2 regions of the Arthrobacter sp. CAL618 genome follow, and region 2 is predicted to be linked to the other one. Evidence: riboswitches for the same ligand, from Rfam matches in the RefSeq annotation. Region 2 holds a riboswitch; the other holds the start of a gene.
The links. A riboswitch is a leader RNA that binds a small molecule or an ion and turns the genes downstream of it on or off. The one in region 2 is predicted to bind S-adenosylmethionine.
Positions count from the first base shown of each region.

Region 1: linked by a shared signal. The riboswitch ahead of K728_RS0109700 (ABC transporter substrate-binding protein) and the one ahead of K728_RS0108430 (OsmC family protein) in region 2 are both predicted to bind S-adenosylmethionine.

Region 1 is NZ_ASZW01000160.1:15,225-22,200, forward strand. Features, by position in the region: gene K728_RS0109680 (hypothetical protein) at 69-902, shown strand; gene K728_RS0109685 (hypothetical protein) at 1,130-1,687, shown strand; gene K728_RS0109690 (hypothetical protein) at 1,806-2,030, opposite strand; SAM riboswitch class I at 2,173-2,261, shown strand; gene K728_RS0109700 (ABC transporter substrate-binding protein) at 2,358-4,028, shown strand; gene K728_RS0109705 (ABC transporter permease) at 4,034-4,993, shown strand; gene K728_RS0109710 (ABC transporter permease subunit) at 5,177-5,950, shown strand; gene K728_RS0109715 (dipeptide ABC transporter ATP-binding protein) at 6,009-6,976, shown strand, end outside.
Region 2 is NZ_ASZW01000138.1:167-5,956, forward strand. Features, by position in the region: gene K728_RS0108405 (IS481 family transposase) at 1-906, shown strand, start outside; gene K728_RS22695 (DUF6504 family protein) at 1,065-1,334, shown strand; gene K728_RS0108410 (hypothetical protein) at 1,492-1,815, shown strand; gene K728_RS0108415 (helix-turn-helix domain-containing protein) at 1,828-2,067, opposite strand; gene K728_RS0108420 (single-stranded DNA-binding protein) at 2,279-2,800, opposite strand; gene K728_RS0108425 (glutaredoxin family protein) at 2,875-3,129, opposite strand; SAM riboswitch class I at 3,747-3,845, shown strand; gene K728_RS0108430 (OsmC family protein) at 3,950-4,357, shown strand; gene K728_RS0108435 (sodium:solute symporter family protein) at 4,354-5,790, shown strand, end outside.

The DNA.
Region 1 (6,976 bases), on a different contig from region 2:
CAGGCTAGCGGTAGGGGACGTGGGGTTTGTTCGATCCCAGTGAAGAACCCGCCTCGAGAGGACCACCCATGACCAATGAGAAACGCTATTCACTCGTCGATCCGGCGTCACCAGCTTTCGGTGTCGCGTCAACCGCCGTCATGGGCGCCGTCACGCTCGTCGATCCTTCCAGGCTGGACGGACAGCAGCGCCGCGTCATGCGGGTGGTCTCGGCCGTAGTGTCGGGGCTCTACGTTGGCGTTACGATCGGCGGCAAGCGGCTACCGCTCAGGGCTCTGGCCGGGGTCGTTACAGGAGCTGCCACGCTTCGTTTCGCTGACACCAGTGAGGCTATCGATTTGCGACTGGAGAACAAGCTGCGCCAGGTCGGGATCCAGCACCCGCGACGATGGATGGCCGCCGGTACGGCAGCGTTCATCGCCGCCGGATTCGTTGGTGATCGTGCTGCAGCCAGAAGGCGGGAGTTCCTGGCCATGCTCGAGGATCAGTCCGAACAGGTACGGCCGCTGGACAGCAAAGTTCGAAAACTGGTGAGGGGCATCCTCAGCGCCAGCGAGGAAAGAGGGGCTCAGGAGCTCCGCGCCCAGCTGGATGCCGCCGAGGAGGTCTACTGGGACGACGAGTTCACAGGCACCGCATACTTCAAGGTCCCGGAAGGGTTGCCCCGCGCTGTGCCACACAACCAGGTATATCCGGTGCGGGCCCGCTTCATTGGGCCGGACGGCGCATCACATCAGGTGCTCGTACAAGTCCTCGACGGCATGATTGACCACATCACAGCAGAGGTAACGAACCAGGAAGACGCCGATCAGGTCGAAGGCCTCCTTGAAGGGTGGCCGGACGCCGCCGAGGTGGTCTATGTCCTGGATAGCACCGACGGGACGAGCACAACGATCGGCTAAGGCCGGCGCCTCTCTGTCGAGCTACGACTGCGCCGGGGTCACAGGTCCGCCCGGGATGCTGGCCATTGGGGATCGCGTGGCGGAGTCGATCTACCTCTTGCATAAGCGACTTCGGAGTGTTTAGCTTCGAGGGCGGCGCGGCCGGGCTTGGGGCCGAGATCGAGGTTGTTCCAGCTGGGTTGTTGGAATTGCTGAAGCCCCGCAAGAATCGCTGAACCGAGGACAGAATGCATGCGAAGCGAAACAGTGCGACCACCCTGCTCGCCCTTGCCCTCCTGATGGCAGGGGCCGGCTGCTCCGTCAGCCCGGGATATTCCAGCGTCCTCACTGATGGGGGCACCGACGAAATGTGCTTTGTGGATGTGCCGCCAAGCGAGGGGAAAACCCTCGTCGGTGAGATAATTACCAACAACGGAGATCAGCCGGTCACCGTCACGGAAGTGAAGCTGCTGGATGCTCAGGACATGGTGGTGGAGGACGCCTACATTATTCCGATGCAGTCAGGCCCAGGTACTACCCTCGGCGTGAGCTCGACGTTAACAAAGGACCCAGAGGTTCAAGCCATACTGGACCAGGCCGAACCGGCTGAGGGCTACGTCATCGGCCCAGGGGAGCAAGTTAATGTGGTGACCGCAGTATCAATCGCCGCAGCTGTCCGCCAGGGAACTGCATCGGGAATTGAGGTGCGCTCTGAGCAGTGGCCGGACACCAACGTCTCTGACGCGCGAATCAAAATGACCATGACGAAGACTCGTGTTTCTGACCACCAGATTTCCGTTAGTTGACATAATGTAGATTATCGGCGTTTCCGGGAAGGGTTCAGCAGCGGATCCGGGAACTCCCTTTACCGCCAACCTGACGCGAGATAAAGACCCACCGGCGAAGACTATGAGCTACTGACGGTCACCAACTCTTTGCCTTTATCCGTAGCGCGTTGATCCGTAGCGCGGGGTCGAGCCGTAACGGATCCGCCAAACCGCCGTCGTCAGCAGGCGCGCAGTCGAGCACGCGCTGCCAGAATATTCTCATCCCAGACGGATTCGAGGATTCGACGGTCAGCGAACGCGCGTCGAACCATGCCGTCGCAACGTTATCGATCACCCGCCACTCCGTGCTGATCTCTCTCATACCGAAATGTATACCCACCTGCACCGGCCTGCCAGTGCTGAATGTTGCGTCGGAAGTCGTACGGATCAGGACTTTCTTGATCGCCCCATCATTATGCGATTAGATCGCCGTAGTCCGCAGGGTATCGCTCCCCCGGACTGAACAACCATCCAGAGCGGCTGAGAGACCTGGCTCGTTGAAGCCGCAGCAACCACCCCTCGGGGCCGGTGCTACTGCCAGGACCGATGGAGAAAGTTTTATCCCCCGTTGGTGTCGACCCCATTCCTGGCGGTCAGATGCTTCAGCGTGCGTGGGTAGGGCACCTCGATCACGACTGAGAGGATCGACATGATTTCCCGCACCGTCTCACACCACAACGTCCTACCGCCCAACCCCGGTCCACGCCGGCGGTCCCTGCGGGTAGCGGCGCTCATCGGCCTTACGGCAGTGGCGCTCACCGCCTGCGGTTCGACCGCCACTACCGCTCCGGGTGAAAGTGTGGCCAGTGGACAGCCGGTCGAGGGCGGCACCCTGGTATATGCCGAGGTGACCCCCATCAATAACTGGCAGACCCAGTCCGCGAGGTTCTATGAAAAGTCCAATGTCCTCAACAGCGTCCTGGACCGCCTGACGTATTTCGACGCCGACCAGGGTGAGATTGTCCCCTGGATAGCCTCCGAGTTCTCCGCCAACGCAGACGCAACCGAGTTCACCTTCACCATTCGACCCGATGTGACGTTCAGTGATGGCACTCCGGTAGACGCCGAGGCAGTCAAACTGAACCTCGACGCCCAGGGCTTTGGGATTGAGGCGGCCCAGATTCAACCGAACGTGGACTTCGCCGGGTACGAGTCGGCCGAGGTGATCGGTGCTGATCAGGTGCTGGTGACGCTGTCCTCCCCCAACGCGAACTTCCTGCGGGCCACCACCTCGGTCACCGCCGGGTTGGTGTCCCCCGCAACACTTGAGCTGGATGCGGCAGGGCAATCAGCCATCTCCCAGATATCCGGGTCCGGACCCTTCACCTTCGAGTCCGAGAAGCCTGATGAGGAAGTAGTACTGGCCAAGCGCCCGGACTACGCCTGGGCGCCGGAAACCGCTGACAACCAGGGTGACGCGTACCTCGACAAGGTCGTCGTCAAATACCTGCCGGAGGTCGCCCATCGTGCTGGGGCGGTCCAGTCGGGGCAGGTCGACCTGGTGAGGGGCCTCCAGCCGGTGGACGAGGAAACCCTCGCTGCGACCGGTAATCAGGTTCTCCCGGCGAAGGGCGTGGACCTGACAGTGAACATGGCCGCGGTCCGGGTCGGCAGCGGGAAGCTGGCCGACGAGAACGTCCGCCGGGCCCTGCAGATTGGTATTGACCGGCAAAGTCTCAAGGACACCGTCCTGTCCGACAGCTACGAACTGGCTGCCTCGGTCCTGAACCACCGGGCACCCGGCTTCACCGACCTGTCCGAAGAACTCGAATACCAGCCCGAGGAAGCACGGCAGCTGCTCGACGAGGCGGGCTGGAAAGTCGGGGCCGACGGCATCCGGGCCAAAGACGGAATAGCACTCGAGGTGACCGTCACTAGTTCCAACAATTCGGTTGTCATCAAACCGGCCTTCGAGCTGATTGAACAGCAGTGGCGTGAGATTGGTGTCAAGCTCAACAACCGCGCCGGCGACAACACCTTTCTCGCCTCAGCAATGCCTGACCCAGCGGTGGAGTTTTTCGGCACCCGACAGTTCATCTACGGCGGTCTCGGCCCGATCTTCGAGCCGGAAAACAACACCATGACGCACACCAGCGACGAAGACCTCAACGCGATCTTCGCGGCCGAGCGTGCGGCAACCTCACTCGAAGAGCGCGATGAGCTGCTGGCCGAGGAACAGTATGCGTTGGTGGTGGATAAGGCCTACTCCCTGGTGCTCTGGGACGAGGTCCAGGTTTACGGTGCCCACAGCGGGACCCAGATTGAATTCACGTCCGGCACCGCCCCGGTATTCCAGGGTGCCTGGAAAACCGGCGGGTAGCGTCCATGATCCGCTATCTCTTGCAACGGATAGGACAGGCCCTGTTGGTGGTGTGGCTCGCCTACACTGCGGTTTTTCTCGCCGTACAGCTTCTGCCCAGCGATCCGGTAACAATTTTCCTGACCGCCGACTCAGCGGTCGATCAATCAGCGATCGACGCCATGAAGAGTCAGTACGGTTATGACCAGCCGTTGCTGACGCAATACCTGAACCAGCTGGTGGGGCTCTTCTCCGGTGATTTCGGGTACTCGCTGGCTTCCGGACAGTCAGTGTGGGACCGGATCAGTGGGGTCGCCGGGTCGACCGTCGCCCTGGCCGGCGCCGCCTTCATCACTGCGGTACTCATCGCCGTTTCCCTTGTCGGCGCCGCGACACTCACCCGTTCGACGGTGATCCGTCGGGTTTTAGTAAACGTGCCTCCCCTGTTCGCGGCCATTCCAGCATTCTGGCTCGGTCTTGTGCTGCTCGATCTGTTCTCCATCCGCTGGGGAGTCATGTCGTTGTTCCCCGATGGTTCCTTTCTGTCCCTCGCCGTCCCGGTACTGGTACTGGCCACTGTCGTGTCCGCTCCCCTGGCCCAGGTGCTGCTCAAGAGCATCAACCACGTCTATGACCAGCCCTTCATAGATGTGCTCCGGGCGAAGGGTGCCTCACGGTCCTGGATCTTCTTCCGCCACGCGCTGAAGAACGCTGCGGGTCCCGCCCTGACAATCATGGGCATCACGGTTGGAACGCTTTTCGCCGGGTCGGTGATCACTGAAACCGTCTTCGCCCGCTCGGGTCTCGGGTCAGTGGTCCTGACGGCAGTCACCACCCAGGATGTGCCGTTGGTGCAGGGACTGGTGCTCCTGACGGCTTCGATCTTTGTGGTGGTCAACCTGGCAGTTGACCTCCTATATCCGCTCCTTGATCCCCGCATCCTCACCAGCAGCCGAGATGGCGCCCCGCGGGTCCTTGCTGCTTGATGACCTCCCTTCGATAAAGGTTTCCCTGTGCCAACCACCAATAATCTCCCCCCTCTAATACTGACTGCAGATCCAGGCCCAGGCAGGAACGGCGGTCCCGGCCTCGGGGCGGCGGTGCCCGAGACCGCTCCTGTGCCGTCAGCCCGACGACGGCGCGGACCGCTTCGTAGCCCGTCCTTCTGGTTGACGGCGGCGCCCCTGACCGTCGTCGCCGCCTGGGCGCTCGCTCCCGACCTGTTCACCTCGTTCTCCCCACTCGACGGGGTGCCGGGCGACAACTTTCGTGCACCCGACGCTGACCACATTTTCGGCACCGATCATCTCGGCCGGGACGTCTTCACCCGGGTGGTGTTCGGTACGCGTCAGACCCTCCTCACCGCGGGACTCGCGGTCCTCATCGGTCTGGTGGTGGGCACGCTCGTCGGGATCATTGCCGCAACCGCGGGACGGGCCGCCGACACCACAGCGATGCGGCTGGTGGACGTGCTGCTGGCCGTGCCCGGCTTTCTCATCTCGCTCGTCATAGTCACCGCCTTCTCCCCCGGGCCAATTTCGCTGGGCGTCGGCATCGGCATCGCCTCGGTCGCCTCCTTCGCCCGAGTGGTCCGATCAGAGGTGTTGAGGGTGCGCAATCTTGACTTCATCGAGGCTTCATTCCTCAACGGTGGAACTTTTTGGTCAGTCATTACCCGCCACCTCCTGCCGAATGCCAGCGGACCCGTCCTCGCGTTGCTGGCGGTTGACCTGGGTGCGGCAATCCTCGCCATCTCCGGGTTGGGCTTCCTTGGCTTTGGCGCCCCACCACCCACCCCGGAATGGGGCCTACTGATCGCCGAAGGACGGCAATATCTCGGGACCGCCTGGTGGTTGACCACGCTGCCTGGCCTCGTCATTGTCCTGACGGTCCTTTTACTGGCGACCCTGGGCCGACAGCTACTCAAAACCTTCAGAATCTAGTCAGGAGCATCCAGTGGACGTTACCCACGCACGACCCAGCCCCAACCCCGCCGTAAAAATGGCACAAACTCCTCGCTGGACCGGCGAATCACTGCTGACCATCCAGGGACTGCGGATCGACTATGGTCGCGGAACTGAGGCGAAGACAGCCGTCGACGGCGTGGACCTCACCATCCGCCGCGGTGAGATTGTGGCACTGGTCGGTGAATCAGGCTCGGGCAAATCCACCCTGGCCAAATCGATCATCGGATTACTCCCGGCAGCTGCTCAGCGGACCGCGGGGTCCATTTCCCTGGGAGACCTCACGCTCACCGACGCGCGAGAGAGGGACCTGGAAAAAATTCGGGGGGTACGGATCTCACTGGTACCGCAGGACCCCGGAGCCTCGCTCGATCCCGTCAAAACGATCGGTTCCCAGCTGTCCGAGGTCTTCCGGCTGCACTCCGGCGGTCCCCGGCAATCCCGTGAGTCGATCCGGTCTGAGGTCATCCGGTTACTCGATCTGGTGGGAATTGACCGGCCTGAGGAACGGCTGAAACAGTACCCGCACCAGTTATCAGGGGGCCTGAAACAGCGTGTTCTCATCGCGATTGCCTTCAGCCTCCGGCCGGAGCTGCTCATTGCTGACGAACCGACATCGGCTCTTGACGTGACCGTCCAGGCGAAGATTCTCGAGGTTTTTGAGCGTCTGGCTACCGAATTTGGCACGGCAGTCATTTTTGTGACCCACGACCTGGCGGTAGCCACCGACCACGCCGTGCGGATTGTCGTGATGCGGCAAGGCCGCATCCTCGAGGACCGGCTGGTGGCTGACATTCTTGCGGCACCGGCGAACGAGTACACGGTCCGACTGCTGGAGGAGGCCGCTCCCCACCTCAGCCCAACGGTGGCCAGAGCCGTCTCCACCACAGCGCCCGGTGCAACGGCGGCCATCGAAGTAAGAGGCCTGATCCGGGACTTTGACAGGGCGGGCGAGCAGCACCGGGCCGTCGACGGCGTGTCCTTCAGCGTTGCCCAGGGCACCAC
Region 2 (5,790 bases):
CGCCCGATTGCCCATGTGGCCAAAGAGATGGGGATATCCAGGACCTGCGCACACCGGTGGATAGGCCGGTACCGTGCTCACGGCCAGGTAGGTCTTCAGGACCGCAGCTCCAGACCAAAGTCATGCCCGCACGCGACCCCAGCGAATGTGGTGAGTAAGGTTCTGACCCAGCGCGTGGAGCACCGCGAAGGCCCAATTGGCCTGGCTTTGCGTTGCGGTATTAGCGCCCGGACAGTCTCCCGGATTTTGGCCCGTGCTGGCATGCCGCGCCTGTGGGACCTGGATCCGGTGACCGGGGTACGAATCCGGGCTTCCCGAGCCACTGATCGCCGTTACGAGCGGGACGCACCGGGGGACATGATCCACGTCGATGTCAAGAAACTCGGGCGCATTCCCGACGGAGGCGGGTGGCGGGCTGATCCTTCCCAGAGCCCGGCAAATCACCGCGCATCGAATCAGAAGGTGGGCTTTGACTACATCCACGTCGCCGTCGATGACTACACCCGCTTCGCCTACGCCGAGGTCTTGTCAGACGAGAAGGGGCCCACGTGCGCCGGTTTCCTTACCCGGGCGGCAGCGGTAATGGCAGCCCACGGGGCACCGGTCAAACGTGTCATGACTGACAACGCCTTCGCTTACCGGACCTCCCGCGATTTCCAAAAGGCACTCGCTGCCCTGGATGCCAAACACATCCTGATCAAACCCCGCCACCCCTGGCAAAACGGCAAAGCAGAACGCTTCAACCGCACCCTCCAAGAAGGCTGGGCCTACCGCCACCCCTTCACATCCAACCAAGCCCGCACCGAAGCGCTGCAACCATGGCTAAACTTCTACAACCACCACCGCCCCCACGGCAGCCTCGGAGGCAAACCACCCATCAGCAGGTGCAACCAACCTACTGACTGAGTACACCTAGGTGAACGGCGCGGCCCGGGACCACGCTTACCCTCGAAGCCGCCAGAGCCCTTGTCATCGGCATCACCAGCTGACGCGGCCACCACAAAGCGCTGGCTTAGCGTCGGATATTTGACTAATTCACAAGCCGCCCCAACGAGCCGGTAGACGTGAGGTTTCACAGCAGCGGCGCTCCGTTGGCGATGCGGTGGCGTGGCCGGATCTGGCAGACCGTCGGGGAGCCGGTGAGCTGGTCTAGCTCCCGCAGCTGGTGGGAGCCAGGGAACACCCCGGTGAATGGGCAGGGCAGTCTCATCACTAAGCGGGCGTGGCGGTTCCAAGCTCAAACCGGGCCGGTCTCCCCCACCCTGGAGTTCGATATCAGCTCAGAACCACACACTGACGGGTGGCAACTACGCCGCATCGCTGGGACTGAGTAACTGTCGGTGCCGGGCTCTAACGTAATGGTGCCGATGCCCTAGAAAACTGGGGGGAGCTTCTAGGGCACCGGCACGGTGAGCCGAGGACTCGATCAAACTCGGCTCGTTTCACAGTCTATTTTTCGTTTCTGAGAGTTAGCAGAGTGGCGGCAACGCCGTGGGCCAGAACAAGCGGTACAGGAAGTATTACGACCGGTTATTGGATGGGTGGATTGAGGAACTGGTGATGCGGGAGGAGCCGGTGATGCTCACGGAGGCGGAACTGGATTTACCGTCGAATCCTGTTCATGAGTTCCCTGCTCCGCGGCGGGTGCACGTGTGGATTCGCTACCCGTCACAGGCTTACCGGGTGAAGGGACACGCGAAGGCGTGGACGAAAACGGCGGTCAAGGTGTCCTTCTTCGAGCCAGGAATCAAGATTCAGCGTGAGGGCTGGGTGTGGGTCGGAGCGGTTACCCCTGCTGCGCCGGATGAGCTGTAAGCGAGGGTCGGTTTAGCCTGCGGTACCGGCGGGCAGGTCACCACGGCGGATTGCCTCGGCGGTGCGCTGGTAGGCGTCGGCGATGTAACCCTCGAGTTTGGTCCGTTCGATGCGCCATTGCGATCTGCCGCCAATTTGGATTGCTGGCAGATCACCGGATTTGATCAGTGCCCGGATCTGGCTGGCGCTGGTATTGAGTTCTTCGGCCACGTCGGGAATGGTCATAAACCGTGCCGGTTCGAGTCTGCTCATTGGGCCATGCTCCATAGGTGGTCCTGGTGGATCGCTTAATGAAGGTGGGGCCGGCTTCTGCACCACACAGTTACCGGCCCCGCTGTTTCTTCTTGTTTTCCCTGCGAAACGAAATCTAGTTGTAGCCTAGCGCTTCGTAGCTTTGGCCGTGATCGCGCTGTGCACTTCCTCCAGCTCCACGCGGCGAGTTCTGCGACTCGAATTAGGTGGTTTAGAAGGGTGGTTCGGACTGCTCGGGGCCGTTCCCCCACCCGTCGCTGTTGCCAGCGTTCCTGGTGGGTCCGCTGTTGACGGGTGCCGCCCACGGGTCTTGCTGCTGCCCTGTGGGGTTGTTGTTGCCCTGGTGGCCTTGCCCTCCCCCGCTGCTCGCCTGGCGCCGGTTGACGGTAGCTGAGGCGTAGCGAAGTGATGGGCCGATCTCATCGACTTCGAGTTCCATCACGGTGCGCTTTTCGCCTTCTTTGGTGTCGTAGCTGCGGGACTTCAAGCGTCCCTGTGCGATGACTCGGGTTCCTTTGGTGAGGGTTTCAGCGACGTTTTCCGCTGATTCGCGCCACACGGAGCCGCGCAAAAAGAGGGTTTCCCCGTCTTTCCATTCGTTGGTCTGCCGGTCGAAAGCCCTGGGCGTTGAGGCGATGGTGAAGTTCGCGACTGCTGAGCCGCTGGGGGTGAATCGGAGTTCGGGGTCTGCGGTGAGGTTTCCAATGACTGTGATGATGGTTTCGCCTGCCATGAGGATCAACTACCTTTCGTAGCGGTTTTAGTGTTGTCGTTGCTGGTGAGTATTTGAGGAAATGAGTGTCTTACTTAGGTGTTGTGTAGCTCGATGACGTGCTGGACTTTGCTGGGGTTCAGTCCTGACCAGTGATCTTCTGAGCCGTCTTTTTCGTAGACGACGACGGGGGCCTGGGAGTAACCGAGTTCTTCGCTGATGTATTCCAGTGCTTGGTCGTTGGTGGTGATATCGACCTCTGTGAACGCGATGCCGGCTTTGGCGAAAAGTTCTTTGGTTTTGGTGCAGCCAAAGCATCCCTGGGGCTTTGTGTAAATGGTGAGAGTCATAGCGCTCAGTCCTTGGTTTCGTGGCGGTTTTAGTAAGAGTCAACTGCTGTGCTACTACCTCTAATTTTACCGATTTCCGGTCAACTTTAATAGGGTAGATCCGCTTATTTCCGGGGTTTTTGGGGCTTTTGAGTGTGTGCGGTGTTGGTCCCCTCCCCCATTGTTTTTGCCTGCTGGCGAAGCATCGCGGAGCTGTTCTCCTCTGGGCTGGTCAACCCGTAGGGCGGTCTGTGTGCCGGGAAATCTGGGAGGAAATAAGCGACGTCGGAGCGCCGATCAGATTGTTTGGTTCCAGGCCCGCTCAGCGCAGCTGAGTTGGGTAGTGCAGCGGGGACGCATGATCCGAAGGACAGCAGCAAAAAAGAGAGTGGTTTCCGGCGACGACCGGTCGGGAGCGCCGGCTGTCAGCCCGAACGGTAGTGAGGCCCGTTTAGTGGGCTTGTGTCCTAGGCTCGCTCTGCGGGGATATCTGGCGCGTAAGTTAGCGTGCGTGCAGGTAGTGGCGTAGATACGCCGCCTGGGAGCGTTTCGACTTCATGGCTGCACTCCTTTGTCACACGCCGTAATTCCAACTGTGGAAGTTGCGTGAATCAAACCGGACCGGCTTTAGTTGTGTACGACCATCCCGAGCGGCCGAGAGATCTGGATCGATGACGCCGCAGCAACCCATTGGAGCCTCAGGCTTCGATAAGGTGCTACCGCCAGACCGATGGAGAGTGAAATGACTGTACCTACCGCGTCCGCTAATAAGGCAAGCGCTGAACGGGACCCTGGCCAGTGGCTCAAAAGTGTCCGGGCCACGGGCAGGTGGGAAGGCTCAATGACCACCCTCGTTGAAACTCGAGGGTTTACCTTCCGGACCGATGAGCCTGTTGCTGTGGGCGGGAACGACAAATCCCCAACTCCCATGCAGTATGTGGTTGGAGCGGTCAACGGCTGCGTCACCGTAGTTATCGAAACCGTGGCACGGGAACTGGGCATCGTCGTTGAAGCCATCGATACCTCTTCCCAAGCTCAGCAGGACGTTCGGGGATTCCGGGGGACGGCGGACGTCTCCCCTCATTTTAAGAATTTCGCGTTGACGGTGAATCTGCGCACGCCGGTTCCAGAATCAGAGTTGGATACCTTCAAGCGGCAGGTCGAAAAGCGGTGTCCGGCCATCAACTTGGTGCGAGACGCAGGTGTTGACTTTAACCTCGTATGGCTGATTTCCGGGGCGGAGGCATGACCAGCGCGGGACTTTGGACGCTCGGCCTTGCCGTCGGGTACACGCTACTTCTGGCTTTGACGAGCCGGGCCGCTCGTAACCGGGCAGATCATGGGGAGGGCTTCTTCGTCGGTAGCCGGACCTTCAGCCCGTGGACCGTGGCGTTTTGTATTACGGGCCTGTTTTCAGGATCCTCCTATATCGCCATCATGGAGCTGAGCTACCGAACAGGGATATCAGCTATCTGGTATGGAGTGGCGGAAACGGTGCAGGTTCTCCTTATCGCCCTGATTCTCGTCAAGCCGTTGCGCAAACGCTTGGTGGTAACGGTGACTGGAATGATCGGGGAGCGGTTCGGTCGGAAAGCCCAGGCGATTGCAGGGTCAATCACGGCGTTGACCTTCCCCATGTGGTCAGTGGCGACGGCCATCGCTTTTGCCTCCGCGCTGCACGCTCTCACCGGTCTTTCAATCCACGCCGCCATCATCGTGACGGCGTTGTTGCTCCTTGTGTTCCTCTCCGCAGGCGGAATGCGAGCTGTTGCCTTCACCCAGACCGCCAACTGTGTGGTTTTCATCGGCATGCTCGCCGTTGGAATCCTCGCATTCTTTATCAATCCGGGCATCGATGGCATCCGCCAGCTTGCCGTGGATCAGCCGGAGATGCTGGATATGTCCTCGGCGGGAGTGACATTGATTGCCGCCTGGTTCGGTACTTTCATTGTCAATGTTCTTCTGGCGCAGGCCGCCTTCCAGATGACCATGTCCTGCCGCACACCCGAAGACGGCCGCAAGGGCATGCTCTACGCTGCGGGTCTCGGCATCCCGTTCATCGTCATTGGGGCTTTGCTGGGTACCGCTGCTGCGATTGTCGTTCCGTCACAGGACCTGGGATTGGTGGCGGTATCGCTCTATATCGCTGAGGTGGTTCCCGCGCCGCTGGCTGGTGTCTTCTTCCTGGGAGTGTGGGCCTGCGCCCTGAGCTGGGCGGGCCCATGCCAGTTTTCGGGTGCAACCAGCCTCGGACGTGACGTTGGTCGGGCGCTGCGTCCCAACGCCAGCGAGGATGACCTGGTGCGGTACACCCGGTGGTCGCTTGTCCTGTTGACCGTCCTGATGATTGTGTTCGCTTTCTTGCGCACTGAACAGGCCGCCTGGTGGAACGTCCTCGCTTGGACATTGCGTAATGGTGCCACCCTTGCGCCGGTGCTGGCCGTATTGTTCTGGCCATTGGCTACCCGCCGCGCTAGCTACGCGGCAATGCTCGCCGGATTCGGCACAGGGCTGGGTTGGTATCACTTCGGTGGTTGGTCGCCGTCGCAGTTCCTCTTCGGTATCCATCCGGTATGGATCGGGATGACGATCAATGTCGTAGTCATGATCAGTGTTTCGCTCGCCTCAACGCATTGGCGACTCACCACGGATGCTGGAAGAAGGCAATGGGGTCTGGTGGCC